DNA from 3 places in the Couchioplanes caeruleus genome. Region 1 is predicted to be linked to each of the others. Evidence: riboswitches for the same ligand, from Rfam matches in the RefSeq annotation. Region 1 holds a riboswitch; each other region holds the start of a gene.

The links. A riboswitch is a leader RNA that binds a small molecule or an ion and turns the genes downstream of it on or off. The one in region 1 is predicted to bind S-adenosylmethionine.
Region 2: linked by a shared signal. The riboswitch ahead of EDD30_RS18465 (ABC transporter substrate-binding protein) and the one ahead of thrC (threonine synthase) in region 1 are both predicted to bind S-adenosylmethionine.
Region 3: linked by a shared signal. The riboswitch ahead of EDD30_RS00400 (aminotransferase class V-fold PLP-dependent enzyme) and the one ahead of thrC (threonine synthase) in region 1 are both predicted to bind S-adenosylmethionine.

What each region holds. Positions count from the first base shown of each region.
Region 1 is NZ_RJKL01000001.1:5,041,512-5,051,989, reverse strand. It holds gene EDD30_RS22435 (glycerol-3-phosphate dehydrogenase/oxidase) at 1-1,249, opposite strand, end outside; gene EDD30_RS22430 (winged helix-turn-helix transcriptional regulator) at 1,312-2,142, opposite strand; gene EDD30_RS22425 (MFS transporter) at 2,168-3,421, shown strand; gene groL (chaperonin GroEL) at 3,479-5,101, opposite strand; gene EDD30_RS22415 (GNAT family N-acetyltransferase) at 5,457-6,005, shown strand; gene EDD30_RS22410 (hypothetical protein) at 6,002-6,460, shown strand; gene thrC (threonine synthase) at 6,661-7,935, opposite strand; SAM riboswitch class I at 7,946-8,082, opposite strand; gene EDD30_RS22400 (ATP-binding cassette domain-containing protein) at 8,217-9,212, shown strand; gene EDD30_RS22395 (ABC transporter permease subunit) at 9,209-10,192, shown strand; gene EDD30_RS22390 (DUF3263 domain-containing protein) at 10,287-10,478, shown strand, end outside.
Region 2 is NZ_RJKL01000001.1:4,137,416-4,147,893, reverse strand. It holds gene EDD30_RS18495 (MFS transporter) at 1-800, shown strand, start outside; gene EDD30_RS18490 (carotenoid oxygenase family protein) at 821-2,182, shown strand; gene EDD30_RS18485 (ABC transporter permease) at 2,265-2,903, shown strand; gene EDD30_RS18480 (aldo/keto reductase) at 2,875-3,882, opposite strand; gene EDD30_RS18475 (amino acid ABC transporter ATP-binding protein) at 3,892-4,635, opposite strand; gene EDD30_RS18470 (amino acid ABC transporter permease) at 4,632-5,393, opposite strand; gene EDD30_RS18465 (ABC transporter substrate-binding protein) at 5,399-6,262, opposite strand; SAM riboswitch class IV at 6,448-6,561, opposite strand; gene EDD30_RS18460 (GH3 family acyl-acid amido synthetase) at 6,627-8,282, opposite strand; gene EDD30_RS18455 (hypothetical protein) at 8,233-8,916, opposite strand; gene EDD30_RS18450 (DUF6182 family protein) at 8,941-9,630, opposite strand; gene EDD30_RS18445 (hypothetical protein) at 9,630-10,478, opposite strand, start outside.
Region 3 is NZ_RJKL01000001.1:82,163-92,640, forward strand. It holds gene EDD30_RS00355 (helix-turn-helix domain-containing protein) at 1-199, opposite strand, end outside; gene EDD30_RS00360 (amino acid permease) at 463-1,875, shown strand; gene EDD30_RS00365 (CaiB/BaiF CoA transferase family protein) at 1,884-3,002, opposite strand; gene EDD30_RS00370 (DUF1918 domain-containing protein) at 2,999-3,202, opposite strand; gene EDD30_RS00375 (universal stress protein) at 3,199-3,822, opposite strand; gene EDD30_RS00380 (HD domain-containing protein) at 3,943-4,497, shown strand; gene EDD30_RS00385 (APC family permease) at 4,504-5,871, opposite strand; gene EDD30_RS00390 (universal stress protein) at 5,988-6,404, shown strand; gene EDD30_RS00395 (STAS domain-containing protein) at 6,426-6,758, opposite strand; gene EDD30_RS00400 (aminotransferase class V-fold PLP-dependent enzyme) at 6,828-8,075, opposite strand; SAM riboswitch class IV at 8,108-8,224, opposite strand; gene EDD30_RS00405 (chaplin) at 8,342-8,578, shown strand; gene EDD30_RS00410 (methyl-accepting chemotaxis protein) at 8,745-10,349, shown strand; gene EDD30_RS00415 (BMP family lipoprotein) at 10,358-10,478, shown strand, end outside.

The DNA.
Region 1 (10,478 bases):
GCGACGGCCGGTCGATGCCGAGGCGGCGCACCGCCCGGTCGATGACGTCGGCGGCCATCACCCGATAGGTCGTGTACTTGCCGCCGGCGACGAGCAGCAGCCCGAGCATGGGCTCGACCACGGCGTGCTCGCGGGACAGCTTCGAGGTCGAGTCGGCCTCGCCGGAGAGCAGGGGACGCAGGCCGGCGTAGACGCCCTCGATGTCGTCGGTGGTGAGCGGGCGGTCCAGCACCGTGTTGACCTGGTCGAGCAGGTAGCTGATGTCGCGGGCGGACGCGGCGGGGTGCGACCTGTCGAGCTCCCAGTCGGTGTCGGTGGTGCCGATGATCCAGTGGCCGCCCCACGGGATGACGAACAGGACCGACGTGGGTGTGCGCAGGATCAGCCCGGCGTCGCCGGTGATCGCCGAGCGCGGCACGACGAGGTGGACGCCCTTGGAGGCGCGGACCCGCAGGCCCGGGCGGACGCCGACGTCGCTGAGCATGCGTGACATGTCGTCGCTCCACACCCCGGTGGCGGCCACGACGGTGCGGGCGCGGACCTCGATCTCGGGTGAGCCGGGCGCCTCCAGGTCGCGGACCCGTACGCCGACGACCTCGCGCGCCTCGCGGATGAAGCCGGTGACCCGCGCGCTGGTCACCACGGCGGCGCCGAGGCTGGCGGCGGTCCGGGCCAGGTTGACCACCAGGCGGGCGTCGTCGACCTGCCCGTCGTAGTAGCGGATCGCTCCGGTGATGCGGTCCGCGCGCAGGCTGGGGAAGATGTGCCGCGCGCCGTCGCGGGTCAGGTGCCGGTGCAGCGGCATGCCGCGGCCCGAGCCGAATACGCCGGCGAACGCGTCGTACGCGGCGACGCCGAGCCCGTAGTAGAGGCGGTGCCACACGCGGGCGGGCGGCGAGGCCGGCTCGAGCGGCACCAGGATCGGCACCGGCCGCACGAGGTGCGGGGCGAGGCGGCTGGTGAGCAGGCCGCGCTCGGTCAGGGCCTCGTGCACGAGGTGCAGCTCGAGCTGCTCCAGGTAGCGCAGGCCGCCGTGGATCAGCTTGCTGGACCGGCTGGACGTGCCGGAGGCCAGGTCGCGTGCCTCGACGAGGGCCACGCTCAGGCCGCGCGAGGCGGCGTCCAGGGCCGCACCGGCGCCGGTGACACCGCCGCCGATGACGAGCACGTCGAACTGCTCGTCGCGCAGGCGCTTGAGGTCGGCGACGCGGCGGATCGGCGAGAGCCGCCCGGCCGAATACCGGGACACGGAGGGAGAACGCACGGTCCCACCGTAGCGCCGTCCGCGGTCCCATCGGAGAGGGATGTTTCTCAGCTCGATATGAGTTCGAGCATCTCGGCGACGGATCCCGCGGGGTCGGTGACCGGGAACTGGACCGCGCGGATCGTCGTGGTGTCGTCGACGAGCAGCGTCAGGCGCTTGAACCGGTCGGTGCCGGCGGCACGGAAGGTCGGCAGGCGCAGGCTCGCGGCAAGCTTGCCGTCGGTGTCCGACAGCAGCGGGAACGGCAGCTTCGCGTACGCCGCGAAGGCCTCGAGCTGATCCGGCCGCTGGGTGCTGACCCCGCGGATCTCGACGCCGTGCGCGGCGAAGTCGGCGGCCCGCGCGGCATAGGTGGCCGATTCGAGGGTGCAGCCGCCGGCCCCGGGGATGTCGCCCCAGCCGGGCGGATATTCCTGGGTCCCGGGGGCGTAGGCGCCGGGGAAGAAGTACAGCACCGTGGGCGCCTCGACCGTCAGGTGCGCGATCCGGCGGCCCACCAGAGCGTGCACGCGCTGCGCCTCGGCGGACGTGGGGGCGGCCGTCGCGGTCAGCGAGCCGTCGCCCATCACGTGCCGGGTGCCCCAGTCCTGCAGGGCGATGAGTACGGGCAGCAGCCCCTCGCCCTTGGCCGTCAGCAGGTAGTCGTAGCGGGGCGGATGCTCGGAATACGCCACCCGCCGCAGCACGCCGTGCTCGACCAGACCGCCGAGACGCTCGGTGAGCGCGCGACGGCTCATGCCCAGCTCCCGGTGCAGCGCGTCGAAGCGGGTCACCCCGCCGGCGATGTCGCGGACGACCAGGAAGGTCCACCAGTCCGACAGCACGCCGAGCGCCTGCGCGATGCCACAGTCCGCATCCGCCAGATCGACTCGTCGCACGCCGGCCAGTATAGTCCGTTCCAAAATGAAACTGACTCGATCGGGATGGGGAACCGTGAGCGTCTTCTGGCGGTGGTGGGCGGCCGGCACGACCAGCGGCCTGGGGTCGGCCATCGGGGGCGTGGCACTGCCACTGACGGCGCTGGCGGCTCTCGACGCCACCCCGTTCGAGATGGGCCTGATCGCCGCCGCGCGGTATGCCGCGTGGATCGTCATCGGGCTCCCGGCCGGGGTGATCGTGCAGCGCCTGCCGCTGCGCGGCGCCCAGGTCGGCGCGGACCTCGCGCGGGCGGCCGCGGTCGGCTCCATCCCGCTCGCCTGGTGGGCCGGACAGCTCACCATCGCCCAACTCGTCGTCGCGGCGCTGGTGATCAGCTTCGCGAACGTGATCTTCGACGTGGCGAACTCGACGTTCCTGCCGGAGATCGTGGACCGCGACCAGCTCCAGTCCCGCAACAGCCTCGCCTCGGGCACGCACGCCACCACCGAGCTGGGCGGGCCCTCCCTCGGCGGCGTCATCGTGCAGACGCTCGGCGCCGTCCCGACGCTGCTGGTCGACGCGGTCAGCTACCTGGTGTCGGCCCTCCTGCTGCGGACCCTGCCGGCCCGGCGGACCGCGCGGCCGGACCGGTGGCCGCCGGTCGGCGCGATGATCCGGGAGGGGTTCGCCTACGTCGTGCGGCACCCCGCGATGGGGCCGGGCATGTGGGCCGCCACCGCGGTCAACTTCGTCTGCGGCGCCCAGCTCGCCCTCTACCCGCTCTACCTGGTACGCGACCTGGACGCCGCCCCGGGACTGGTCGGCGTCCTGCTCGCCGCGGACGGCGTGGGCACCCTCATCGGCGCCGCGCTGACCACCCGGTTCACCGATGCGGCCGGCACCGCCCGCGGCCTGATCATCGCGGGATTCGTCGCCGTCGCCGGCGCGTTCGCAGTGCCCTGGGGCACGGGCACCGCCGCGTACGCATCCTTCGTGCTGGGCAATCTCGCCTTCTCCGCCGGCGTCGTGGTGCTGAGCGTGACGACCCGGACGTACCGTCAGCTCGCGAGCCCGCCAGAGCTGCTGAGCCGGGTGATGGCGACGGTCCGGTTCGTGTCCTGGGGCGCCATCCCGGTCGGCGGCCTGGTCGCCGGCGCGCTGGCCGGGCCGCTCGGCACCCGCGCCACGCTGCTCGCGCTCGCCGCGGTCACCGTCTGCGCACCCCTGGTCTGGCTGCTCTCGCCGGTCCGCGGCCTGCGCGACCTCCCCCTCCCGCAGCAAGAGGTTGTCGTTCGCTAGCAACGGCAAACGGGCCGCCCCCGAAGGGACGGCCCGTTTGAGGTGTAGCTGGTGGACTCAGAAGTCCATGTCTCCGCCGCCCGGAGCGCCGGCCGGGGCGGCCGCCTTCTCGGGCTTGTCCGCCACGACCGCCTCGGTCGTGAGGAACAGGGCGGCGATCGACGCGGCGTTCTGCAGCGCCGAGCGGGTGACCTTGGCCGGGTCGATGATGCCCGCGGCCAGCAGGTCCACGTACTCGCCGTTGGCGGCGTTGAGGCCCCAACCGGACTCGAGGTTGCGGACCTTCTCCACCACGACGCCGCCCTCGAGGCCGGCGTTCACGGCGATCTGACGCAGCGGGGCGTCGAGCGCGACCTTGACGATGTTGGCACCGGTGGCCTCGTCGCCGGACAGGTCCAGCTTGTCGAACGCGGTCTTGCCGGCCTGCACCAGCGCCACGCCACCGCCGGGCACGATGCCCTCCTCGACGGCCGCCTTCGCGTTGCGCACGGCGTCCTCGATGCGGTGCTTGCGCTCCTTGAGCTCGACCTCGGTGGCCGCGCCGACCTTGATGACCGCCACGCCGCCGGCCAGCTTGGCCAGGCGCTCCTGCAGCTTCTCGCGGTCGTAGTCGGAGTCCGACTTCTCGATCTCGGCGCGGATCTGGTTGACCCGGCCCTGGATCTGCTCGGCGTTGCCGGCACCGTCGACGATCGTCGTCTCGTCCTTGGTGATGACGACCTTGCGGGCCTGGCCCAGCAGGCTCAGGTCGGCGGCGTCGAGCTTGAGGCCGACCTCCTCGCTGATGACCGTGCCGCCGGTGAGGATGGCGATGTCGTCCAGCATGGCCTTGCGGCGGTCACCGAAGCCCGGGGCCTTGACGGCGACGGACTTGAAGGTGCCACGGACCTTGTTGACGACCAGGGTCGCCAGGGCCTCGCCCTCGACGTCCTCGGCGATGATGATCAGCGGCTTGCCGCCCTGCATGACCTTCTCGAGGACGGGCAGCAGGTCCTTGACCGCGGAGATCTTGCTGTTCGCGATGAGGATGTACGGGTCGTCGAAGACGGCCTCCATCCGCTCGGCGTCGGTCATGAAGTACGCCGAGATGTAGCCCTTGTCGAAGCGCATACCCTCGGTGAGCTCGAGCTCGAGCCCGAAGGTGTTGCTCTCCTCGACGGTGATGACGCCTTCCTTGCCGACCTTGTCCATGGCCTCGGCGATGATCTCGCCGACCGTGGAGTCACCGGCGGAGATGGAGGCGGTGGAGGCGATCTGCTCCTTGGTCTCCACGTCCTTGGCGAGCTGCGAGAGACCCTCGGAGACGCTGGCCACGGCGGCCTCGATGCCCCGCTTCAGGGCCATCGGGTTCGCGCCGGCCGCGACGTTGCGCAGACCCTCACGGACCAGCGCCTGGGCGAGGACGGTCGCCGTCGTCGTGCCGTCACCGGCAACGTCGTCGGTCTTCTTCGCGACCTCCTTGACCAGCTCGGCGCCGATCTTCTCGTAGGAGTCCTCGAGCTCGATCTCCTTGGCGATCGACACACCATCGTTGGTGATGGTGGGCGCGCCCCACTTCTTCTCGAGCACGACGTTGCGGCCCTTGGGGCCGAGCGTCACCTTGACGGCGTCGGCGAGCTGGTTCATGCCCCGCTCGAGGCCGCGACGAGCTTCCTCGTCGAATGCGATGATCTTGGCCATACGGCTGTGTCCTCCTGGACGTTCGCGGTGCCGGGCCTGCTCGGCCCCGCCCTCCGCACGGTGAGGAAACGCTGCGGACGTCACCACCTGGCGATGCGACGTCCTCAGGTCGAGCCGGATAGCCCGCGACGACCGGTCCCGTGCCCCGGCACCGATGGCGGCGCCGTGGCCGCGACCCCACCGTCCCGACCTGCTGGCACTCACATGTCGCGAGTGCCAAGGACTTGTTTAGCACTCTCGTGGGTCGAGTGCAAGGACAACGACCACCCGCGGGGGCCCCCGGAGGGGTCGGGCGGACCCGCCGGGATTCCGCGTCCCGCTTGCCTGGTCCGGCGTCACCGGGTAGGCAGGCAGCATGACCAGCACGCTGGCGCCGGCACTGACCGTGCACCGGGTGACACCCGGCGACGCGGCCCGGATGCGCGCGCTGCGGCTGGAGATGCTTGCCGACAGCCCGCTCGCATTCCTCGAGACGCTGGCACAGGCGGCGGCCCGGCCGCACGCCGACTACCGACGCCGGATCGTGCAGGCGTCGTCGGGGGTGCAGCTCGCCCAGTTCGTCGCCGACCCGGCGCCTCGACGCGGCGGGAGCACGAGGCCGGGCGACCGGCTGATCGGACACGCCGGCGGCACGGTGCTGCCCGAGGATCCGGCCGCGACGGTGGTCTTCGCGGTCTACGTCACACCGACGCACCGCGGCCGGGGAGTGCTCGCCTCCCTCGTGGAGGCGGTGGCCGAGTGGTCACTCTCGGCGGGTCGGCGGGAGCTCATGCTGGAGGTCGTGATCGGCAACGACCGGGCGGTCCGGGCCTACGAGCGACTGGGCTTCGAGGACACCGGGGTGCGGGTGCCGCACCCGGTCGTCCCCGGGCTGCGGGAGCTCCAGATGCGCCGCCGGGCATGACCACCGGGCCGTCCCGCCGGTGGCCGCTGGCGCGGTCCCTGCTCACGGCGGTCAACGGCACCACAGTGGCCGGCCTGGCCGTCGCCGTCCTCACCGGTGCGAGGATCCGCCGCGGGCGCGACGGCATCCTGGTCGCCGAGGGATACCGGCGCAGGCTGCCGCCCGCGACCTGCTTCACCGTCGGTTCGGTGATCATCACCCGCAGGACCGCGGAGTGGCTGCTGCACGAGGACCGCGCCGACCTGCTGGCCCACGAGAGCCGGCATGCGGGTCAGTACGCCGTCCTCGGCCCGCTGTTCTGGCCCGCCTACTGGGCGGCGTGCGGCTATTCGTGGATGGCGACGGGCAGTTACGGCAGCCGCAACGTCTTCGAGCGGCACGCCGGCCTCGACAAGGGCGGTTACGCGGAGGCGGCACTGCGTCCCTGGATCAGCAAACTGCTGCGGAAACGCTGAGAATTTGGTCGGGAGGACGCGCGCACAGCGCCTCCGGCACTGGGTCGTTGGGCCCCGAGAGATTGTCGCCAAGCTCGAAGGTGGGGCCACGTACGGCGTCGCGTCCTCCCGCGTAGAGCATCCTGCCGACCTCGAGATCCTCGCGCAAGCCCTCGCGGGAAGGAATTCCTGACGTACGGCAGATAGCTAGCTACACACTGTTATCCAAGCAGCCCGGCATCGCGCGCGCCGCGCAGCGAGGGCTTGATCCGGTGGGTCGGGCCGACCAGCTCGGAGACCGCGTCGATGGTCTTGAGGCCCTCGCCGGTGTTGTAGACGACCGTCTCCTTCTCGGGGTCGAGCTTGCCGCTCTCCACGAGCTTCTTCAGCACCGCCACGGTCGTGCCGCCGGCCGTCTCCGCGAAGATGCCGGTGGTCCGGGCGAGCAGGCGGATGCCTTCGCGGATCTCGTCGTCGTCGGCGTAGTCCATCCAGCCGCCGGTCCGCCGGACCGCCTCGATCGCGTACGCGCCCGCCGCCGGGTCCCCGATGTTCAGAGACTTCGCGATGCCGGTCGGCTTGACCGGAACGATCTGGTCGGTGCCGCCGTGCAGGGCGACGGCGATGGGGTTGCAGCCGGCCGACTGGGCGCCGAAGACCGTCCAGCCTCCCTCGGGCGCCTCGACCAGGCCGATCTCGACCAGCTCACTGAAGGCCTTGTCCACCTTGGTGAGCAGCTCCCCCGACGCCATCGGGATGACCACCTGGGCGGGGATGCGCCAGCCGAGCTGCTCGGCCACCTCGTAGCCGAGGGTCTTGGAGCCCTCGGCGTAGAACGGGCGCACGTTGACGTTGACGAACGCGGTGTCCTCGAACTCGTCGGTGTCCACGAGCTCGCTGCAGAGCCGGTTGACGTCGTCGTACGAGCCCTCGATCGCCACCAGGTCGCCGCCGTACACCGCCGAGGTGATGACCTTGCCGGGCTCGAGGTCGCTCGGGATGAAGACGATGCTCGGCACTCCGGCGCGGGCGGCGTGCGCGGCCACGGAGTTGGCCAGGTTGCCCGTGGAGGCGCAGGCGAAGCGGGTGAAGCCGAGCTCCCGGGCGGCGGTGAGGGCGACGGAGACGACCCGGTCCTTGAACGAGTGGGTCGGATTGGCCGAGTCGTCCTTGACCCACAGCGGCGCGCGCAAGCCGATCTCCGCGGCCAGGGCGGGCGCCTCGACCAGCGGGGTCAGCCCCGGGTCGAGGGTGACCCGGGTGGACGGGTCCTGGCCGGCGGGCAGCAGGGCGGCGTAGCGCCAGATGTTCTGCGGGCCGGCCTCGATCCGCTCCCGGGTGACGGTGGCGAGGGCGGCGGCGTCGTACGCGACTTCCAGCGGTCCGAAGCACTCGTAGCACGCGTGCTGGGCGGCGAGGGGGAACTCCGTGCCGCAGCCGCGGCAGACGAGGGCGCGGGCGGGGCTGGTGGCGGGGGCGTCGACGGTCGACGTCATGCGAGGCTCCTTCTCATCTTTCCCGGGCACGGTCGGCGGCTCCGGGACGGAATTAGCACCTGCCGCGCGCTGGCCTCGTCATCGAGTCGAGCGCGGTGGTTGCCGGGGCGTCATCGGGCCGTATCCCTCAGCCCCTCTGGATGAGGTATTCAGTTGTGTTACCGCCACCTTACGTGGCCGCTTCGGTAAGCCGAGGGGAACGTCCCAGGTTGTGAGCACTTGGGGTGGCGCCGGGTGCATAGGGTGACGAAGGTCATTCCCACTAGGCGGGGAGGTTCGGCTTGAGCGCCGTCCTTGAGATCCAGGGTCTGCAGAAGACCTACCGCAGCCGCAAGGGGGTACGCCGGGCGCTCGACGGCTTCGACATGGTCGTCGAGGCGGGACAGGTGCACGGGTTCCTCGGCCCCAACGGCTCCGGCAAGACCACCACACTGCGGACCCTTCTCGGCCTGATCCGGCCCAACGGGGGCCGGATGGCGATCCTCGGCCGCGAGGTGCCCGCGGCGCTGCCCGAGGTCGCCGGCTCGGTCGGGGCGATCGTCGAGAGCCCGCAGTTCTTCGCCAACTTCACCGCGCAGGACACGCTGCGGCTGCTGGCCGACGCGGGCGGCGTCGAGCCGGCCCGGGTCTTCGAGGTGCTGGAGCTGGTCGGGCTGCGCGACCGGGCCACCGACCGGGTCAAGACGTACTCGCTCGGCATGAAGCAGCGCCTCGCCGTGGCGTCCGCGCTGCTCAAGAACCCCAAGCTGCTGATTCTCGACGAGCCCGCGAACGGTCTCGACCCCGGCGGCATCCGCGAGATGCGCACGCTGATGCGCAACCTCGCCGAGTCGGGCATGACCGTGGTGCTTTCCAGCCACATCCTGGCCGAGATCCAGCTCATCTGCGACTCGGTGACGATCATCGCGGCCGGGCGGCGGGTGGCGGCCGGGGCCGTCGCCGACGTGCTCGCCCAGCACGCCTCGTCGTCCGTACGCGTGCGCCTGGAGTCGGCTGCCGACCTCGCGGCCTCGGCCGGGGCCCTGCGTCAGCTCGGCGCCCAGGTCACCGTCGAGAGCGACCACCTCATGGTGAGCGGACTCGACCGGCCCAGCGCGATCACCCGGGTCCTCGCCGGCAACGGCGTCTTCGTCTCCGAGCTCAGCCCGGTCTCGGTCGACCTGGAGAGTGTCTTCCTCGAGCTCACCGGCACCGCGCCGGTCGAGGGCGAGCACCGGCAAGTGGATCAGACGGTCATGGCCCCGGCGGGTCCGGCGCAGGGTGGGTGGGGACATTGAGCCTGTACACAGCGGAGACTCGCCGGTTCACCAAGCGCCGCTTCACCCGCTTCTTCGTCCTGGGCCTCCTCGTCGTGCTCGCGGCGATCGCGGTCGGCATGTTCTTCACCAACGAGAAGGCCACCCCCGCGGTGGTCGCGGCGGCCGAACAGGAGGCCGAGCGCGCATACCAGAATGACCTGGTCATGGCCGCCGAGGGGAACAAGGCCTGCGCGGCGCAACCGAGTTCGGGCTGCATGGAGTGGACACCGTCCCGGGAGGACTACCGGGCCGAGCACTACATGCCGTCCACCTTCGATTTCCGCGAGCACTTCGGACCGATGGCGACAACGCTCGCCGCGCTCCTCGCCGTGGCGGCGTTCGTCCTCGGCGCGTCCTTCGTGGGCGCGGAGTGGAACAGCGGCGGCATGATGAACCTCCTGCTGTGGCGGCCGCAGCGGCTCAAGGTGCTGACCACCAAGCTGGCCGCCCTGCTCGCCACGCTGACCGGATTGACCGTGGTGCTCTCCGCGGTCTGGACCGGCGCCTTCGCGGCGATCGCGAGCCTGCGGGGCTCGCTGGACAGCATGACGGCGGGGGCGTGGCAGTCGATCCTGCTCATGGAGCTGCGCGGGCTGGTGCTCGTGCTCGCCGCCGGCGCGATCGGCTTCGGGCTGGCGTCGATCGGCCGGCACACGGCCGTGGCCATGGGTGTCGCGATCGGCGTCGTCGTGCTGTTCCAGTTCGGGCTCGGCACGGTGCTGTCGCTGGCCAAGGTCAAGTTCCTGGAGGCGTACCTGATCCCGTCCTGGATGATCGCCTGGATGGACAAGTCCATCGAGCTGCAGGACTGGAACGCGCCCTGCCTCAACTCGCCGACCGGCTGCGAACCGCCGACGATGACCCTCACCTGGCCGATGGCCGGCGGCGTGTTCGCCGCCGTGGTGGTCCTCGTGCTCGGCACTGCAATGTGGACTATGCGTAACCGGGATATCACCTGAGGTAACTTCGCGGGAAGGCGCGCGGCGGGCATCGCCGACTGCCACTATGGTGGCGTTCCCCTCCGCGCGGCCTTCCACCACTCCGAGGTAACCCATGCAGCCCGACGCCGCCCTCAACGAGCAGCAGCACGTGCCGGCCCCTCGCGACGCCGAGGAGGCCGGCCTCGGCACCGACGTCCCGCAACCGCCCGCCCTGACCGACCGCGAGCAGCAGATCCTCGCCTTCGAGCAGAAGTGGTGGAAGCACGCCGGCTCCAAGGAGCAGGCGATCCGTGACACCTTCGAG
Region 2 (10,478 bases), 900 kb from region 1:
GGCTGACGACCGCCCGCGGCGCCGGCTGGACGGACGCCACGGTGCTGGGCGCCCTCCTCGGCGCGGGTGCGCTGCTCGCCGCCTTCGCCGTGATCGAGCGTCGCCGCCCGGACGCCCTGATACCACCGCGGTTGTTCGCCACCGGCCGGGTCGCCGCGGGCAACCTGCTGATGGCACTGCTGGGATCCGTGTGGATCGCCTTGTTCTTCTTCCTGCCGCTCTACCAGCAACAGGTCCTCGGTATGAGCCCCCTGGCCACCGGGGCCGGGCAACTCCCGCTCGCCGTGGCCAACATGCTCGGTGCCGCCCTGACACCCGCCGTCGCCCGGCGCCTCGGCGGCACCGCGACCGTGACGCTGGCCCTGCTCACCGAGGCCGCCGGACTGCTGTGGCTGTCCCGGATGAGCACCGACGGGAGCTACCTCGTCGACGTCCTCGGTGCGAGCGTCCTGGTCGGACTCGGCCTCAGCGTCGCCTTCGTCCAGCTCACCGCCCTGTCCGTGGACGGCGTCCCCCCGCAGGACGCGGGCCTCGCCGGCGGGCTGGTGAACACCACCCGCCAGGTGGGCGGCGCGATCGGCCTCGCCGCGCTGGCCACCCTGGCCGGCTCCGTCACCGCCCAGGCATCCACCCACCAGCCCCCACTGGAGGCGCTCACCGCCGGATATCGAATCGCCTTCGCGGTGTCGGCCGCGGTCCTCGCCGTCACCGCACTCCTGGCCGTACCGCTCACCCGCCGCACCGGCCGGACCCGCGGCGCCCTGCCGCGCCGAACAGCCGCGACCACGACAGCCAACTGACTGCGCACAGAGGAGAGAAGATGACCAGCAAGCCGTACCTGACCGGCCACTACACCCCCGTCGCCGACGAGGTCACCGGCCTCGACCTCACCGTCGAGGGCACGCTGCCCCCCGAGCTGACCGGCCGCTTCATCCGCAACAGCCACAACCCCAAGCCCGGCGTCACCCCCACCCACTGGTTCAAGGGCAGCGGCATGGTTCACGGGATCCGCCTGCGGGAGGGCCGCGCCGAGTGGTACCGCAACCGCTGGGTGCACACTCCCGCCCTGGACGGCGCCCCGTACATGACCGAGCGCGGCCCGGACCTGGCCGCCAGCACCGCCGGCACCCACGTCATCGAGCACGCGGGACGGCTGCTCGCGCTCTGCGAGGCGAACCTGCCGTTCGAGCTCACCGCGGACCTGGAGACGGTCGGCGCCTTCGACTTCGACGGCAAGCTGCGCACCGCCATGACCGCGCACCCCAAGGAAGACCCGGTGACCGGCGAGCTGCACTTCTTCGGCTCGTCGCCGTTTCCGCCGTACCTGATGTACTACGTCTCCGACGCCAAGGGCGAGATCGTCCACAGCGCCGAGATCCCGGGAGCGACCGCCTCCCTCAAGCACGACTTCGCCATCACCCGCCGGCACGTGGTCTTCGTCGAAGGCAACGTCACCTTCGATCCCACCGAGCACTCCGGCATTCCGTACGCCTGGAGCGACCAGCAGCCGGCGCGCATCGGCGTCATGCCCCACGGCAGTGACGGCACCCGGCACATCCGCTGGTTCTCGATCGAGCCCGGCAACATGCTGCACGTCTCCAACGCGTACGAGGACAGCCAGGGCCGCATCGTCCTGGAAGGTCCCACCGTGGACCGCGAGGGTTTCCAGCTCTCCTGGAACTGGTGGGTCGGCGCGCCCGGGCGTGGCAGCGAGCCCAACGCCCGCTCGTACATCCGCCGCTGGATGATCGACCTGGCGGCCGGCACCGTCGACGAGCAGATCATCGACGACCTCGCGGTGGAGTTCCCGACCCTCAACGAGGACTACCTGGGCGCCGAGAACCGCTACGGATATGCGGTGTCCTTCCCGGACCAGGAGGGCTTCGGCGGCTACGGCGTCGTCAAGTACGACCGCACCACCGGCGCCCGCCGGATCCACCAGGTGGGCGACGCCCGGATGCCCAGCGAGGCGGTGTTCGTCCCCGCGGCCGGCGCCACCAACGAGGACGACGGTTACCTGCTCACCGTGATCTCCGACCTCAAGCAGGACTCCTCGCAGTTGCTGGTCCTGGACGCCGTCGGCCTCAACCGGGTCGCTACCGTCCACCTGCCGCGCCGGGTGACCGCCGGCATCCACGGCTCCTGGATCCCCGACAGCGAGCTGGACAACAACGAGAACTGACCCCGCGACGGGCGGCGCCGGATCCACAGGCCGGCCGCCGCCCGTTTCTCCTCACCGACCAACCACATTGGAGGCTTCCGCCATGTCCCTCGCCACCGCCGTTGCGCCGATCGCTCCCCGCGCCGGTCGTCCCCGCCGCCTGATCGAGATCGACAGCCGGGCGACGTACGTCAGCTTCGGGCTCGCCTATCTGGGCGGCCACGGTGCCGCCGCGGTCTCCCAGGGCGACACTCCTCTGCTCGACCTGCCCGGCTGGCTGCCGACGGCGCTGCTCGGCATCGGGCTGATAGTCGGCATCACCCAGGCCACCATCGCCTCGTCACGGGTCCAGCGCGCGGCCAGCGAGCCGGACGTCCTCGCCTGCAAGCTCCTCGGCGCCGGCTGGGTCATCGGCTTCATCGCCCTGTTCTTCGCCATCACCGCCCTGACGGCCCACCTCGGCATGCCGGAACTCCAGTCCATCCTGTGGCCGATCGGCTCCGGCCTCGTCGTCGGCCTGCTCTATCTCGCCGAGGGCGCCGTACGCCGCAATCTCATGCACTACGGCCTCGGCGCCTGGCTCGCCCTCATCTCGACCACGGCACTCTTCTTCGGCACTCCCGGCCTGTTCTGGATCCTCGCCATCGCCGGCGGCGGCGCCTACGCCGCCGCCGCGGTCCTCGAACAACGCCGCCTCATCTCACTCGCCGAGGTCAGTGCGTCTCGGATATCTCGGCGATGAAGGCGTAGGGATAGTCCGGCGTCGGCGGCTCGCTGACGGCGTCCAGGCGCTGCGTGGCGGCCGGGTCCAGGTGCAGGTCCGCGGCCGCCAGGCAGTCCCGCAACTGTCCGGCGGTGCGCGCGCCGACCAGCGCGGCGCTGACGCCGGGCCGGTCCATCACCCAGGCCAGTGCCGTCTGAGCCGGGGTGAAGCCGTGCTGATCGGCGACATCCAGCAGCGTCTCGACAATGCGCCAGGTCCGGTCGGTCCCGCGCCGGGAGAGCGCCTCCAGGCCCCGATCCGGATCGTCTCCGAGCCGGCTGTCGGACGGCAGCCCCTCTCCCCGCCGGTACTTGCCGGTCAGCCAGCCCGCGCCGAGCGGACCCCACACCATGGCACCCATGCCGAGCGACTCCACAGCGGGCAGCAGCTCCCACTCCGGCTCCCGCACAAGCAAGCTGTACTGGGGTTGCAGCGATATCGGCGCTTCGACGCCGCGCCGGACACAGCCGGCATGGGCCAGGACGATCTGCCATCCGGTGAAGTTGCTCAGCCCGGAGTGAGTGATCTTCCCGGCACCGATCGCCTCTTCTGCGAACTGCGCGAATTCATCCAGAGGTACGCGAGGATCGGGGCCATGCGCCTGGTACACGTCGATCCGATCGAGACCCAGCCGGCGCAGACTGGCCTCCAGGGCCCGATGCAGGTATTCCCTGCTGAGTCCCGCGCCCGGCTGGCCGGTGATCGGGAACCGCGCCTTGGTGGCGATGACGAGACGGTCGCGCAGCTCCGGACGGGCCTTCAGCCATCGTCCGATGATCTCTTCACTGCGGCCGTCGCCGTAGACGTCCGCGGTGTCGATGAGGGTGCCGCCCGCCTCGACGAAGGCGTCGAGGATCGCGTGGGAGGCATGTTCGTCGGCCTCCTGCCCGAACGTCATCGCCCCCAGCGCAAGGCGTGAAATTTCTGGTCCTGCGGCGCCGAGCCTGCGAAGTTCCATTGATCAAGGTTAAAGGACCTGGGAGAGGAACCGGCGCAGCCGGGGGTGGGTGGCCCGCTCGAAGATCTCGGCCGGCGCGCCGGCCTCGAGCACGACACCCCGGTCCATGAAGGCCACGGTATCGGCGACCTCCCGAGCGAACCCCATCTCGTGGGTGACCACGACCATGGTCATACCCTCGGCCGCCAGGTCCGCCATCAGGCCCAGCACGCCCTTGACCAGTTCCGGGTCGAGTGCGGACGTGGCCTCGTCGAAGAGCATCACCTGCGGCTGCAACGCCAGGGCGCGGGCGATCGCGACGCGCTGCTGCTGCCCGCCGGACAGGTGGGCCGGCCGGGCGTCGGCCTTGGCGGCGAGCCCGACGAGCTCCAACTGGGCGCGGGCGATCGCCACCGCCTCGTCCTCGGAGAGCTTCTTGAGCCGGCGCAGCGCCAGAGTGATGTTGTGCAGCACGCTCATGTGGGGAAAGAGATTGAACTGCTGGAACACCATCCCGACCCGCTGCCGCAGCCGGTCCGGGCTTTCCCCCAGTACGCTGCGGCCGTCCAGCAGCACGTCACCGCGATCCGGCTCGATCAGGCGGTTGATGGTGCGCAACAGCGTCGACTTGCCGGAGCCGGACGGGCCGATGACACACGCGGTCTCCCCGCGGGCCACGTCGAGGTCCACGCCGCGCAGCACCCGGTTCGGCCCGAACGCCAGGTGGATGTCGCGGAGGCTCAGGCTGACCGAGGTGGTGGTGGCGGCCGTCATCGTTCATTCCCCTGTACTGCGCCGGACAGTGCCAGATCCGTGTCGTCGTCGTCCGTGGCCGGCGGCCGGCCGTGCCGCAGCCGTCGGTCGATCCAGTTGACGACGTGGGTCAGCGGCACGGTCAGCGCGAGATAGAAGAGCCCCGCCAGCAGCAGCGCGGACTCGTTGCCGGTCGTGGCGGCGTGGTCCTGGCCGATCCGGAACAGCTCCCGCTGGCTGGCCACCAGGCCGAGGAAGTAGACCAGGCTGGAGTCCTTGATCAGGGCGATCAACTGGTTCACCCAGGCCGGCAGGACCCGGCGGACCCCCTGCGGGATGATCACCAGCCGCATCGACTCGGACCAGGAGAAGCCCAGCGCCCGGGCCCCCTCGAGCTGGGCGGCCTCCACGGACTGGATGCCGGCCCGGAAGATCTCGCCGATGTATGCCGCCGCGATGAGCGACAACGCCAGGATCCCCAGCGGGTACGGGTTGGGCCCCCAGATCTCCATGCCGAGCGGTGCCAGCCCGACCCCGATCAACAGAATGGTCGCCGCGGCGGGGAGACCGCGGAACACGTCGGTGTAGACCCGGGCCGGCCAGCGCAACCAGCGGGTACGCGAGATGCCGGCGACCGCCAGCAGCAGGCCGAGCACCGAGCCGAGCAGGGCGGCGGAAACCGCCAGCACCAGCGTGTTGCGAAGCCCGACGGTCAGCATCTCGGGCAGCGCCGCCCGCATCGACGACCAGTCGAAGAAGGTCTCCCAGAGGGTGCTCATCCTTGTCAGGAGGTGGCCGAAGCCGACGTGCTCGGCGAAGCTGCGGCCTTTCCGCTGCCCGGCGTGAAACCGGCGGGAATCGGGCGGCCCGGGTAGTACTGCTCCTGGAGTCGCTTCCAGGTGCCGTCGGCGATGACCTCGTCGAGGCCCTTGTTCAGCGCCTCGCGCAGCGCGTTGTTGCCCTTCGCCACCGCGTACGCGGTCGGGGCGGGACTGAGCTGCTTGGCCGCCACCTTGATCTTGAAGCCGCTGTCCGCGGCCGACTTCTCGCCGATCTCCGCAGGCGCGATCCAGGCGTCGGCCGTGCCGGCCTTGAGCTGGTTGATGGCGCCGTTGTAGTCGGGCACCCGCACCGGGTCGAGGCCCTTGCCGGTGGCGTAGTCGTCCTGGACGGTTCCCTGCACGACCACGACCCGCTTGCCGCTGAGCTGGTCGAAGCTGGTGATGGTGGAGTTCGCCGGTACGTCGAGTCCGAAGTAGCCGAAGTCGTACCCGTTGCCGAAGTCGACCGTCTTCTTGCGCGCCTCGGTCACGGTGATCGAGGAACTGCCGACGTCGAACTTGCGGTTGTTGACCTGGGACAGCAGGGCGGAGAAGTCGGTGCCGACGAACTCCACCTTCAGACCGAGCTTGGCAGCGACCGCGGTGAGCAGGTCGTTGTCGAAGCCGGTGAACTTGCCGTCCTTCAGATAGACGTTCGGCGGCGCGTCGGTGAGCGTCCCGGTCCGCAGTACACCGGGCTGCTGTAGGCCGTACGGGTTGTCGGCCGAGCTGGACGCCGCGTCGCTGCAAGCGGTGAGCATGGTGGTGCCGAGGATCGCGGCAACGCCGAGGGCGGCGGCCCGGATGAGGGCAGGCAGAACTCGCACAGGGGTCTCCTGAGAAAGGGGCGTATCGAGAAAGAGGGGTGTGGGCGCGGTCTAGCGCGCAGCGCAGGGCCGACACACGGCGCTGCAGATCCGCATCATGTCGACGTGCCGGCGCCGGGTCAGGGCCGGTGCGCCAGAACTGCGGGAAGACATGGTTCTCCTAGGTCGGTAATGACCTGGGAACCAGGCCACGCTTGCACGGGAGCCTTGCTCCGGTGCCTGGTCTTCACCCGGGGCACCCCACCGCGGAGGAGGGTTGCCGGCCAGCAAGCCGGGGCTCGATGCTGGCGCTCATGACCTGGATTCGAGGCTAGCAGCCCCTCACGGTGGGTCGTCCAGCCGTTATGACAACGCTCACGCTCTGTCATAGGGGACTGAGCAGACGCTCCCAGCTCGCGTCGTCACGCTGGAAGACGCGGTCCTTCACCTGGGCGGGACGCACGCCCTGCGCGACCCGGTGGTGCCAGTCCTCGGCGAACCGCTCGGCCCCGACCACGTGCAGCTTCGCGGCATCCAGCCGGCCGCCGGCCCGGGCGGCGCGGTAGCCGTCGGCGATGCCGCTCAGCGCGGCGTCCAGCGCCGTCGTCAGCGCCCCGACCTCATCGGCTCCCCAGTCGGTGAAGGAAGCCACGGCGAACTCGTAGCTCCCCCGGATCGGACGGCAGGTCGCGTTGACGACCTCCAGGCCGGTGCGGTCCAGCGCGGTACGCAGCGCGCGGACGACGTGCGACTCGCGGAGCCGCTCGCCGGCCACATCGCTGAGGTTGCGACGCCCGGCGTACTCGACGCGGGGCACCCCGGCCACCCGGTCGACCACGCGCACCACGTCGCCCACGGCGTGCCGGTAGAGCCCGCCGACGTGGGTGAAGACGACGTGGTACTCCTGCCCCTCGGCGAGCTCCTCCATGAGCAGGGTCGCACTGTCCGGGCGCAGGTCCTCGTCGGCGGGGACGAACTCGTACAGGGCGGCCGGAACGATCAGGGAACCGGCCGTCGCGTGGCGGTCCAGGGCCACGGCGACGGGACCCTCGGACGCGGCGACCGGAGCCGGTAGGACGGTCACCCGGGGACCGAAGCTCTCCCGGAGCCGAGGCAGGTAGAGCGAGGCCAGCCCCGTCGTCCAGCAGAAGATGAGCTCCATGTTCGGCCAGACGTGAGCCGGCAGCAACGTGCCGTGGTATGCGGCGAGCCGCTCCAGCTCCGCGGCCCGGGCGCGGTTGGCGGCGCCGAACGGCCTCCCGTCGAGCGTGCCGTCGTGGAGATCCTTGACGATCCTCGGCAGCCACTGGGCGAGCTGGTACGGCAGTGCCGCCACCATGGCGGGGTTGATGCCGATGACGCAGCGCAGATCGGACTCGACGGCGAGCCGGAGTCGCGCGTAGGACCGGTCCCACTGGTGCTCGGTCCAGACCTCGGCGCTCAGCGTGGACCAGGGCGCCCGGGTGCCGGGCTCGGCCGCCAGATGCTCACCGAAGGCCGCGCCGAAGTCGACCTGGCTGGCCCCGGCGTGGGGTCGGCCCGAGGCGGTGGTGGCGAGGCGGGGGACCGGGTCGTGTTTGAGATTGAGAGTGGTGTCGTCGCGTTCCAGTACCCGCGGGAAGTGTTCGGCGAAGTTGGCCCAGGCCGCGTAGTAGAAGGGAAAGAAGCTATGCCGCATGAAGCTGCGGGTGATCGGAATCTTCTTGTTGTCGCCCGTACTGCCGCTGCTCATGAAGAACACGACCGGATCGTCGGCCGTGAGGACATGTGATTCGCCGTCGGCCGCCCGGTGGATCCACGGCGCCAGGGCGTCGTAGTCACGGATCGGCACGGCGGCGCGGAACTCGTCGACGTCGCGGATTGCGGCGAAGCCGTGCTCCACCCCGAAGGCCGTGCCGACGTTCTCGGTGAGCACGTGGGTGAGGGCGCGCCGCTGGTGAGAGACGGCATCCGCCAGCGCGGCGCGGAGCCCATCGCGTTCGGCGACGGTCCTACGCCGGTACTGGGCGACCCGCGCTGCGATTTCCGGATCGATGGCCACGATCACTCCTCACGATTCTCTCGACCTGACGGGCGATGTCGTCGACGTCGGCGGCGGTGCCGATCACGCTGGTCGGCACGTTCTGGACCTCCGCCAGCATGAGCCGGCGGAGATCGGCCTGGAAGCTGACGAACGCCTTCCGGCTCGGCCGGTCGCCGTAATGCTCGAAGCGGTTGACGGCGGCGCCGTTCCCGGAGCGCCGCCATGCGACGCCCGGGTCGGTGTCCAGATAGACGACCTCCCGCGGCGGCGGAAACGAACGCCACCAGGCGAAGATCTGTTCGTTGATCAGCCCACTCAGGCGGCACTTGGCCAAGATCTTGTAGTAGTAGGAGTCGACCACCACCGGGCCGGCCATGCCGCCGGCCAGCGCTTGATCGCGCAGGAAGACCACGGCGGTCTGCACGATGCTGAGGACGAAGTCGGCGGAATAGCGACGGCCCGCCTCCCTCAGCGCCTCCGTGAGGAATTCGGTGCGGAGCCGCGAGACCAGGGGAAAGCCGTCGCCGAGAAAGTCGTCGTCATAGGAGGCGACGCGCCAACCGGTGCGGCGCGCCAACGCGGACAGAACCGATGATTTGCCCGCATGGTCGGCACCGAGGAGCACCCAGAATTCCGAGCCGGGCATGAGCACCTCCGCAAGCGAAGCGAAATCGGCTCAGCGTATCGAGATCGGCGAATTCGTGATGTCCCCGCGACGGTCGGAGGTGCTCAGGCAGGTGTACGCGCGCAGGCGGTCAGGATCGGTGGTGTCCCGGTGCACCCGGATCATCGCCGCGGTCCGTAGGTCCGCGTCCGCCAGCTCCGGTACATGATCGATGACCAGCGCCGAACCCGGCCGGAGCAGGCCGCGGAGGAGCGCTTCGGCCAGCGTGTGGTTCAGGTGGACGAGATAGGCGGCGGTGCTCAGACCGGCTGTCGCCAGGCGCAGCCGGCAGGAGTGCGTTCCCACTTCGCCGACGGTCACCCGGGCCGGAACTCGCAGGGTGCCCGCCGGGAAGGCCTTGAGCAATCGGCGCAGCCCCGTGAAGTCCGCGGGCGGTGCTGGTCCGTACCAGGCGATCGTCTCGTCCGCGGCGAGGTGCGACGGAGGGAAGCGGTCCCGCAGGTTCACGGGATTGCCCGCCAGGAAAGCGGTGCGGGTCAAAGCGGCCAGCCAGTCCGCGCCCTCCTCGTCGGTCAGGCCCGCCGCGAAGCGCAACGCCGACTCCGCGAACGTTGTCACGTCGAATCGGCGCAGCACGGCGACGACGGTGTGGTCATGCTCCGGCTCGAGCGTGGCGGCATTGATTCCGGCTCGGATCAGCCGCTCGTGCAGGAGGGCGGCGAGGTGCTCCTGGGTCGCCATCAGCAGAAGACCGCCCGCGCAAGCTGCCGCACGGGCGGATTGCCACGGCTCAGCAGGGCCGAGGTGAGCCGGTACGGGTCGACGTAGTCCAGGTGGCCCATGCTGCGCCGCAGAACCCGGTCCATGCCGACCGGGTCGGCGGGGAAGCCGGCGGCGAGAAGCCGCCCGGCCCGGACGACCGACTGGCGCAGGAGATCCATCCGGAACGACTGCTGTACGCCGCGACCCAGCACCGCGATGAAGTACAACCGCAGGCCCAGCCGTACCGCGTCGGTGTCACCCGCATCCCGCACGGCGGCCAGCAGATCCGCGACGGTGTACCCCGCCCAGCCCCCATGGCGGCTGGAGCGGACGACGCCGTCGATCGGGACACGCTCCACCACCTCCCGGGAGATGACGCCACCCACCACTTCGAGAACCTTGGACAGGAGTACGTAGTCCGCGTGCAATTCCCGGTCGTACAGCAGGACGACACGGTCGTACTCTCCGGCCAGCGGCAGGAGATCCCGCAGAGCGCAAGCCAGGTAGTTCGGCTGCCCCTCGGCCGACACGATCCTGCGCAGCGGAACCCCGAACCGCGTGGCATCGAGATAGACAGGGCCGCCGTCGTTCCGAAGATCCAGGCACAGCCCATGCGCGGTGAGCAGGTGCAAGACCCCGGCCATTTCCAGTCCGGGCGGCTGAACGGCGGTCAACCCGGGATCGTGCAGCCCCAGGGCCGCATAATGACCGGCCCAGATCCGCAGCAATCGAGCGCTCACCGGATGCACCCACCCGGTCGCCTCCACCCGTTCCTCGTAGGACCGGAGTACGGCGTAGGAGGGAGGCGAGGCCCGTGCCTGATACCG
Region 3 (10,478 bases), 5.0 Mb from region 1:
GCAGGTCGGCGACGTCGCGCTCCTTGAACGGCACCCGGCCGAGTTCCATCCGGCTGATCTTCGACTCCGAGGCGCGGATCTCCCAGCCCGCGGCCTCCCGGGTGATCTCGCGGCGCTTGCGCAGGTGGCGGAGCTGGGCGCCCAGCCGGATGCGCAGCACCAGGGAGCCGGTGCCGCCGTCTGTGCCCAGCGCGGTCATCCGCTTCACCCCGATCGGCCGTCCGTCCCCTCGCGAGGTGTTTTTACCGGATGCACGTGCATCCAAACGTGCATCTTCACCGGATGATGCGCAGCCACCTGCACGATCATAGGGCCGCGCGGCCGCGCGTCCACATCGTTCACCCTGTCGCTGTCGCGTTCCATCTACATTCATGGATGCGCCGGATCCGGATGCGTGATAGATCGATGGCAGAGGCGGCCCGGTCGGCGGCCGCCGTGGCGTACCGCAAGGGAGCGTGGGCCATGACGACGACACCGGAACGGTTCGGCCGTGGAACCGGGATGTTCCGGCGCAAGCCGGTCGAGGACATCACCGACGAGCGGGAGACGGACCTGTCCCGGTCCCTGGGCCTGTGGCAGCTCACCGCGATCGGCGTCGGCGGCATCATCGGCGCCGGCATCTTCGCGCTGGCCGGCGCGGTTGCCAACGAGACCGCCGGACCGGCCGTGCTGATCTCCTTCCTGCTGGCCGGCGTCGCCAGCGCCGCCGCGGCACTGTCCTACGCGGAGTTCGCCGGTTTGATCCCGAAGGCCGGCTCCGCCTACACGTACGGCTACGTCGTGCTGGGCGAGATCGTGGGCTGGTTCATCGGCTGGGACCTGCTGCTGGAGTACACGGCCATCGTGTCCGTGGTCGCGATCGGCATCTCCGGCTACTTCTCGTTCCTCATGGGCGAGCTCGGCGTCGGCCTGCCGGCCTGGATGCTGGGTGCGCCCGGAACCGGGGACGGGCACGTCGTGGACCTGTTCGCGGTGCTGCTGTGCCTGCTGATCGCGTACCTGCTCAACCGGGGGATCCGGGCCGCGGCCCGCTTCGAGACGGCGGTGGTGGCGCTGAAGGTCGCGGTGGTCCTGCTGGTCGTCGCGGTCGGCGTCTTCTACATCCGTACGGAGAACTACCAGCCGTTCTTCCCGTTCGGCGTGAGCGGGGCGATCACCGGCGCGGCCACCGTGTTCTTCGCCGTCTTCGGCTACGACGCGATGAGCACGGCCGCCGAGGAGTCGCGCGACGCCCGCCGGCACCTGCCCCGGGCGATCATCTATTCACTGGTCTTCTCCATGGTGCTCTACGTCGCGGCGACGCTAGTGCTGACCGGCATGCAGAACTACCGCGACATCGACCCGGAGAGCGGCTTCTCCTCGGCCTTCGCCGCCGTCGGCCTCTCCGGCCTGGCCGACGTCATCGCGGTCGGCGCGATCGTCGGCATCCTCACCGTCATGTTCACGTTCATGCTGGGCGTCACCCGCATCTGGTACGCGATGAGCCGCGACGGCCTGCTCCCCGGCTGGTTCGCCCACCTTCACCCGGTGCGCCGGGTGCCGAGCCGGGTGACCTGGATCGCCGGCGTGGCCTCCGCCGTCATCGCGGGCTTCCTGCCCATCCGTGAGGCGGCCGAGCTCACGAACATCGGCATCCTGCTCGCCTTCGTCGTGGTCTGCATCGCGGTGATCGTGCTGCGCTACCGGCGCCCGGACCTGCCGCGCTCCTTCCGGCTGCCCCTGATGCCGGTGATCCCGGCGCTCGGGGTGATCTTCTCGCTCTGGCTCATCACGTTCCTGGCCCCGGTCACGTGGTTGCGCTTCGGGGTGTGGTTCCTGCTGGGGTTGGTCATCTACCTGGCCTACGGCCGCCGCCACTCGGCTCTGAACCGCTGACCTGCTCCTCAGCGGTTCCACTCGTCGAGCACGGCCGACACCTCTACCCGGTCCCGGACCGGGTCCGGTGCCGGCCGCGGCGCGGCGGCGGGGGTGCGGCCGAAGCGCGGCGCGGGGGCGGGCTGCACCTCGGCGCCGACGTCCACGAAGGTGCCGCGTGCCGTGTGGTGCGGGTGGCCGGGCGCCTCGGCGGGCGACAGCACCGGGGCCACGCACGCGTCCAGGTCCTCGAAGACTTTCGTCCACTCGGCCCGGGTACGCCGGGCGAACCGGTCCGCGAAGCGTCGCCGCAGCGCGTCGCGGCCCGCCGGATCGTCGCGGTCCGGCAGGGTGGCGTCGCCGTCCAGGCCGAGCCCGGCGAGCAACTGCGCGTAGAACGCCGGCTCGAGCGCGCCCACGGCCATGTGCCCGCCGTCGGCCGTGGCGTACGTGTCGTAGTAGGGCGACCCGCCGTCCAGCAGGTTGGTGCCCCGCGGCCCGGACCACTGACCGGTGGCGATCATCCCGTGCAGGAAAGCGGTCAGCAGCGCCGAACCGTCCACCATGGCCGCGTCCACGACCTGCCCCGCGCCCGAGCGTTCCCGTTCGAGCAGGGCGGCGAGCACGCCCACGGCCAGCAGCATGCCGCCGCCGGCGAAGTCGCCGAGCAGGTTCAGCGGGGCGTGCGGGGGCTGGCCGGCCCGGCCGAGCGGTTCCAGGGCGCCGGACAGCGCGATGTAGTCGATGTCGTGCCCGGCCCGGTGCGCCAGCGGTCCCTGCTGGCCCCAGCCGGTCATCCGGGCGTACACCAGGCGGGGGTTGCGCTCCAGGCACACGTCGGGACCGAAGCCGAGTCGTTCGGCGACGCCCGGCCGGTACGCCTCCACGAGCACGTCGGCGTGCGCGGTCAGCCGCAGCAGACCGGCGACGCCCGCGGGCGACTTCAGGTCCAGGGCGGTGACCCGGCGGCTGCGGTGCAGCGGGCCGCGCGCGGGCGGTGCGAACCCGCCGCCGGGGCCGGGCCGGTCGACGCGCACCACGTCGGCGCCCAGGTCGGCGAGCACCATGCACCCGAACGGTGCGGGCGCCAGACTCGCGAGCTCCACCACCCGGACCCCGGCCAGCGGCCCCTGGGCGGGCCCGCTCACGACGCCGGGTGGCCCGTCCCGGGCTCCACGCGCGCCTCCGGCCCCGGGAACACCAGGGCCTCGTGGCCGCTGTCCTCCCAGTGCACGCGGTACGGCGGGGTGCCGTCCGGGTGGGGCACCTCGACGATCACGCCGACCCGCCGCGGATCGCCGACGTGGATGCCTTCCAGGACGAGCCGGTCACCGACGTGCGCGTTCATCGTTCCTCCAGCGAGTGGTCGCGGTCCCGGCGGGCCGGGACCGGGTGGGGTGCGGCGCCGCGCGGCGCCGGCACCGAGGGGGTGGGAGCCGCGGGGATCACCACGGCGAGCGGGCAGTGCGTCGTCCCGAGCAGGCCGCGTGCCGTCCGGCCGACGGACTCCGCGGTGTCGCCACAGCGCCCGCGTGCGGCCACCACGAGCAGTGAGGCGCCGGCGCTCAGGGCGACCAGCGCCCGCACCGGGTCGTCGTCGTGCAGGATCTCGCGCTCGGCCTCGGCGGCCACCTCGGCGGGGAGGTGATCGTAGAGGACCGCGGACAGCAGCCGGTCGGCGTCGGACATGCGGGGACAGCCCCGGACGCCCGGGCGGGCGTCGCCGCGCGCTCCCCACACGTGCACGACCCGCAGCGGGACCGACCGCCGGCGTGCCTCGGCGGCGGCGTACCGCAGCAGCGGGCCGCAGTTGCCGTCGTCGTCCACGGCCGCGACGACGGCGGCCCCTGATTCGCGGGACGCTCCGATGACGACGGTGGTGCCCGGTTCGGCGGCCCGGACCAGCGCGAGATTCGTCGCGTCGGCGTCGTCGGACCGCGAGCCGGCCGCGGAGAGCCCAGTCGTCATCGATCACTCCTCGTGCTCGCGTCCTCACCAGTATCCGACAGGGCATGTGACGGAGTCCACTTAAGGCTTCGCTCATGACGGCGTCACGTGCCGTTCATCTCGACGGGCGACCATCCATCGATGACGGTACGCACACCGGTCCTCGCCGCGTCCGCCCGCGAGATCGCGGAGGCGCTCCTCGCCACGATGGGTGACCGCTGGCGGCATACCCGGGGCGTGGCCGAGCGCGCCGCCGAGCTGGCGCCCGCGCTGGACCTCGACGCGGACGTCCTCGTCGCCGCCGCCTGGTTGCACGACATCGGGTACGCCCGCGAAACCGTCGTCACCGGCTTCCACCCGCTCGACGGCGCCAACCACCTCGCCGCGCGGGGCTGGCCGCTGTCCGTGACCGCGCGCGTCGCCCACCACTCCGGCGCCCGGTTCGTCGCCGCGGCGCGCGGGCTGGGGGAGCGGCTCGCCGCATACCCGTACGAGGAGGGCATGCTGTCGGACGCGCTGACCTACGCCGACCAGACGGTGGGGCCGCGCGGCGAACGGGTCACTCCCGCGAGGCGGCACGAGGAGATGCTGTGCCGGCACGGGCCCGAGTCCTGGAACGCCAAGGTCGACCACCTGCGCGGGCCGTATCTGATCCGGGTCGCCGACCGCGTCGAGCGGCGCATGCGGGCGCATTGACGGCCCTCAGTCGCCGGTGAGGCGGCGGTGGGCGTACGTCGCCGCCCACAAGACCACGCCGACGAGCAGCAGGACGCCCGCCACGCGGTAGTCGCTACCGGCGCGGCCGGAGAGCGGGCTCGCGAGGTACGCGCAGAGGACCGCGCCCAGCACCGGGATGGCCGTCGGCGCGCGGAAGTGCCGGTGCTCGACCCGGTCGCGCCGCAGCACCAGCACCGCCACGTTGACGATCGTGAAGACGCAGAGCAGCAGCAGCGAGGTCGTCCCGCCCAGCGCCGCCAGGTCGGCGAACCAGATCAGCGCGAACGCGACCAGGGTGGTGAAGACGATCCCCACCCAGGGGGTACGCCGGGAGCGGTGGACGAGGCCGAGCACCCGGGGTAGCACCCGCTCGTTGGCCATGCCGTACAGCAGGCGGCTGGCCATCAGCATGTTGATCAGCGCGGAGTTGGCCACCGCGAACATGGTGATGAAGGCGAAGACGGTCAGGGGGAACGCCGGCGCGCCCGCGGACACGACCTTGAGCAACGGCGCGTCGCCCTCGCCCAGGTCCGTCGGGGAGACCAGCGCGACCGCCGAGATCGCCACGAGCACGTAGATCAGGCCGGTGATGCAGAGCCCGGTCAGCATCACCTTGGGGAAGATCCGGACCGGGTCCCGGGTCTCCTCCGCCATGTTGACCGAGTCCTCGAAGCCGACCATGGCGAAGAACGCCAGGGCCGTCGCCGCGGTCACGGACAGCACGGCGCTCTCGCCCGGCGGAGCGTCGAACTCGACCAGCCGCGACAGATCGCCCTCGCCGCCGCCGAGCGCCCAGGCCCCGATGCCGATGACGATCAGCAGGCCGGTCAGCTCCACCAGGGTCAGCACCACGTTGACCTTGACGCTCTCGCCCACGCCCCGGAAGTTGACCAGCGCGATCAGGGTCATGAACCCGACCGCGACCGCGGTCAGCCCGAGCCCCGCGCCGATCGACAGGTCGAAGGCCTGCGCGAAATTGCCCGCGAACGCCTTCGACGCGCTGGACGCCGAGGTCAGGCCCGAGCACATCACCGCGAAGGTGACCATGAAGGTCAGGAAGTGCACCCCGAACGCCTTGTGCGTGTAGAGCGCCGCGCCCGCCGCCCGCGGATACTTGGTCACGAGCTCGAGATAGCTGAACGCGGTCAGCAGGGCCACCGCGAAGGCGAGCAGGAAGGGCAGCCACACCGCGCCGCCGACCTCGGCCGCGACCTTGCCGGTGAGCGCGTACACCCCGGTGCCGAGGATGTCGCCGACCACGAAGAGCAGCAGCAACCCGGGCCCGATGACCCGGTTGAGCGCCGGCTGGCCGGACGGGGTGGTGGTCGCCTCCGGAGTGCCCGCCTCTGCCATGGCCGCGTACCTCCGGTCGTGTGCCGCGGTGGTGTTGTCGTTCGAGCCTCGTACACATCGGCGGATCTGTCGAGTGTGGCTTGTCCCGGGGGGAGCCGTGCACCAGGATCGATGTCATGCGCATCGTGCTCGCCGCGAACCCGGAGGCCGACCAGCCCTGGGTCGCCGACGCCGCCGCGGACCTGGCCCGCCAGACCGGGGGAACGGTGGCGGTGGTCGCGGTGGACGAGGTGGAGCTCGAGCGGCTGGCGGCCGCGCCGCGCAGCGTCTTCACCGCCCGCGCCGAGCAGGCCGCGGCGGCGGCCGCGGAACGCCTGGCCGCCGCCGGCGTCGAGGCGTCCCGGACCGTGCTGTCCGGCCGCGCGCTCGAGCGCATCCTCGAGTTCGCCGAGGAGCAGGGCGCCGACCTGATCGTGGTCGGCTCCAGCACCCGGCCGGCGGTGACGCAGCGCCTGCTGGGCAGCGTGCCGCTCGATCTCATCAAGAGATCGCCGCGCCCGGTCGTGGTGGTCACCCACCCGCCGTCGCCCTGACCCGTCGCGGCGGATGCGCCGTCAGTCGAGCGGCGGCAGGCCGAACACGTCGGCCAGGCCGGTCACCTGGATCGCCTTGCGCACCGGCTGCGACGGGTTGATCAGCGTCAGCGTGACGCCCTCCGCGGCCGCCGAGTTGCGGGCGCTGACGAGCGCGCCCAGGGCGTAGGAATCGATGAACGTCAGCCGGCTGACGTCGACGTGCAGGCGGCGGCAGCCGGTGCCGCGGGCGGCCGAGGCGAGGCTGTCGCGCACCTCGTCGGCGCAGTCGAGGTCGAGGTCTCCGTCGAGCGCCGCGGCGAGCAGTCCGTCGGGAGTGACCGGCTCGTACGCGACCAAGGTGTTCCTGGACATCTGAGCGAGGATAGCCGGGTTCGGGCCGGTCGGCTCGCCGGGCCGGGGCCGCGCACCGGACGCCGTGCGCTACGAACGGGCCGCGGTGAGCGTGGCGAGGGCGGACACCAGCCGGTCGATGTCGTCGTCGCGGGTCCCCAGGCCGAAGCTCACGCGGAGCAGGCTCGGGGACCCGGCCTCGCACGGCGCGGCGGCCCGGTCGGCGGTGAGCCTGCGGGTCAGCGGGTGGGCGCAGAACTGCCCGGCGCGCACGCCGATTCCGTACTTGTCGGCGAGCTGGGTGGCCACGACGGCCGGATCGCGGCCCGGCAGGGCGAGCGACACGATGCCGACCCGGGGCGCGGCCCCGCGGAACGCGGTCACCTCCACCGCACCCGGCACCGACGCCAGCCCGGTGCGCAGCCTCGCCAGCAGTTCCTGCTCCCGCTCGTGCAGCGCCGCCCGGTCGGCGCGTCCCAGCGCCGCGCACACGGCGCCGAGGGCCGCCGCGCCCAGCAGGTTCGGGGTGCCGCCCTCGTGCCGCGCCGGCCCGGTCGCCCAGGTCACCTCGCCCGGTCGGTCGCCGACCGTCGCGCTGGCGCCGCCGCCGCTGAGGTACGGCTCGGCCGCGTCCAGCCAGTCGGCCGCGCCCGCCAGCACACCCGCGCCGAACGGGGCGTAGAGCTTGTGCCCCGAGAACGCCACATAGTCGGCGCCGAGGTCGGCCAGGACCACGGGGGAGTGCGGGGCGAGCTGGGCGGCGTCGACGGCCACCCGGGCGCCGTGGGCGTGCGCCACGGCGGCGATGCGCTGCACCGGCCACACCTCCCCGGTGACGTTGCTGGCGCCGGTCACCGCGACGAGCGCGGGTCCGCGCACGGTCGCGAGCGCCTTCGCCACGGCCTCCACCGCCGCGTCCGGGGTCTCCGGGCAGGCCAGGCGCAACTGCCGCGGCCACGGCAGCAGGTTGGCGTGGTGCTCGCCGTCGAAGACGATCGTGGTGGTGCCGGCGGGCAGGGCGCGGGCGAGCAGGTTCAGCGCGTCGGTGGTGTTGCGGGTGAAGACGACGGCGTCGCTCGCCCGGGCGCCGACGAACGCGGCCACCCGCTCACGGGCGCGCTCGTACGCCAGCGTCGAGGTTCGGGCGCGGACGCCGGTGCCGCGGTGCACGCTGCCGTACCAGGGGAGCAGGCCCTCCACGGCGTCCGCGGCGGCCCGCACGCAGGGTGCCGACGCGGCATAGTCCAGGTGGGCGAAGCGGATGCTCTCGCCGTTGGCCAGTGCCACGTTGGCGTTGGGGTCGACGACGTCCAGGTCGTGTCGCACGGTCAAGATCACAGGAACCTCCACGGGGTCGGGGACCCCGCCGGGGCCCGCGCTTGCCCGCGTCGTCATCGACGCCGGCCCGGTCCTCACCCGGGGCACCCCATCGCGGACGCAAGGGTTGCCGGCCAGCTAGCCGGGGCTTGTCGCTGGCACTCATGACCAGTGCCGACCGTAGCAGACATCCCCCCAGAGGGTTGTACCGCCGAAATGACCACCGATTGTGATAACGGAACTACGGTGAGTCCTGGCATCTGTCGGAAAAGAGCGAAAGGTACGACATGAAACTGGTCAAACGTCTGGCAGTCGGCGCCGGTGTAGCCGCCGCGGCACTCGTGCTGAGTGCGGGACCCGCGAGCGCGCACGACGACGACGACCACAACGGCAACACCAACGTGGGCCTGCTGAACGGCAACAGCGTCGAGATCCCGGTGCACATCCCGGTCAACGTCTGCGGCAACGGCCTCGCGATCCTCGGCATCGCCAGCACCGCCGCCAGCTGCGTCAACGACGACTGACGACGCCGGTACCGGCAACGGCGTCCGGAACCGGGTGGCACGCAGGATCACCCCGCTCCGGGCGCCGCGCCGTGAGATCGGCTCAAGCCCTCAGCCGCGGTGACCGGGTGCCGATCGGAGAAAGGGCGGCAGCTATGCGCCGTCACCCAAGCGGAGGGATGACCACGTGCGGCGGTTCTCTATCGGCACCCGGTTGTTCGGGACCTTCGCCGCTGTCCTCGTGCTGCTGCTCGGCGTCGCCGCGATGGGCTTCGCCACGATCGTCGCCCAGCGGGGGTCCGCCAACGACGTCCGGCGGCTCGAGGTGCTGACGCGGCAGGCGGAGGAGATCAAGACCCACGCCGCCACGCTCAACGGCTGGCAGGCGAGTTACATCAACGACATCTACCGGCTCGGCGCGGGACGCGCGATCGGCGGCGACTCGGTCGCCTTCAAGGCCTGGCAACAGGAGCGCGACACCTTCAAGACGTTCCTCTCCCAGGTGGACGCCGCTGCCTTCACCGGCGCCGAGAAGGAGCTGTTCCAGCAGGTCGGCGCCGAGCTGGACACCTACGTCGCGGTCAACGACAAGCTCGTGGCCGCGTACAAGCCGGGCACCCCGCAGGCGCTGTGGAACGCCGACCAGATCGCCATCAACGACAGCTTCAACAGCTACTACCGGATCATGGTCCACTCGCAGAAGCTCGCCAGCTCGGTGGACGCCCGCAGCGTCCAGGCCGTGCAGGTCGCCGCCGACGACGCCGAGCGCGCGCAGTGGGTCATCGGGATCGCGACCATCGTGGCCCTGCTGCTCGGCGCGGGATCCGCGTGGGTCGTCACCCGCAGCATCGTGCGCCCGGTCGGCGCCGCCCGTGACGCGCTGCGCCGGGTGGCCAATGGTGACCTCACCGAGACGCCGAAGAGCAAGTGGCACGACGAGGTGGGTCAGATGGCCGCCGCGCTCGGGCAGGCGGTCGACTCGGTCCGTGCCATCGTCTCCGACGTCGCCGTGCAGGCCGACGCGCTCACCCGTACGTCCGCGGACCTGGACGCCGTCTCGGCGGCCTTCGCCAAGAGCGTCGGTGACACGTCGCTGCAGGCGGACCTGGTCGCCGGCGCGGCCGAGGACGTCAACCGCAACGTGGACACGATGGCGTCGGGCTCGGAGGAGATGGGCATCTCCATTCAGGAGATCTCGCGCAACGCCACGGACGCCGCCAACGTCGCCGCCGAGGCGGTCGCGGCCGCCGAGACCGCGAACGGCACCGTCGCCAACCTCGGCTCGTCGTCGTCGGCGATCGGTGACGCCGTACGGCTGATCACCAGCATCGCCGAGCAGACCAACCTGCTCGCGCTGAACGCCACCATCGAGGCGGCCCGCGCCGGCGAGCTCGGCAAGGGCTTCGCCGTCGTGGCCGGCGAGGTCAAGGACCTCGCGCAGGAGAGCGCCAAGGCCGCGGAGGAGATCGACGGCCTGGTCAAGGCGATCCAGGGCGACACCGAGGCGGCCGTGGTCGCCATCGGGCACATCGGCGGGGTCATCGCCCGCATCAGCGACTACCAGACCAGCATCGCGGGCGCCGTCGAGGAGCAGACGGCCACCACCGTCGAGATGAGCCGCGGCGCCGTGGCCGCCTCCAGCGGTACGGCCAGCATCGCCGAGAACATCCGTGCCGTCGCCGCCGCGACCTCGGTCACCTCGGCGGAGGTGGCCCGCGCCCGCGAGGCCGCGGCCGAGCTGACCCGCATGTCCACCACGCTGCGCGACGCCGTCGGGCAGTTCCGGTACTGAGGATGCAGATGCGTAGAAGGATCACCGCCGCCCTGCTGGCCGCCGCCGTCGCGACGCTGTCGGCGTGCACCGCCGCGCCGGTCCACGACAAGACCGACACCAAGCTGATCGGGCTCGGCCGCGAGGCGA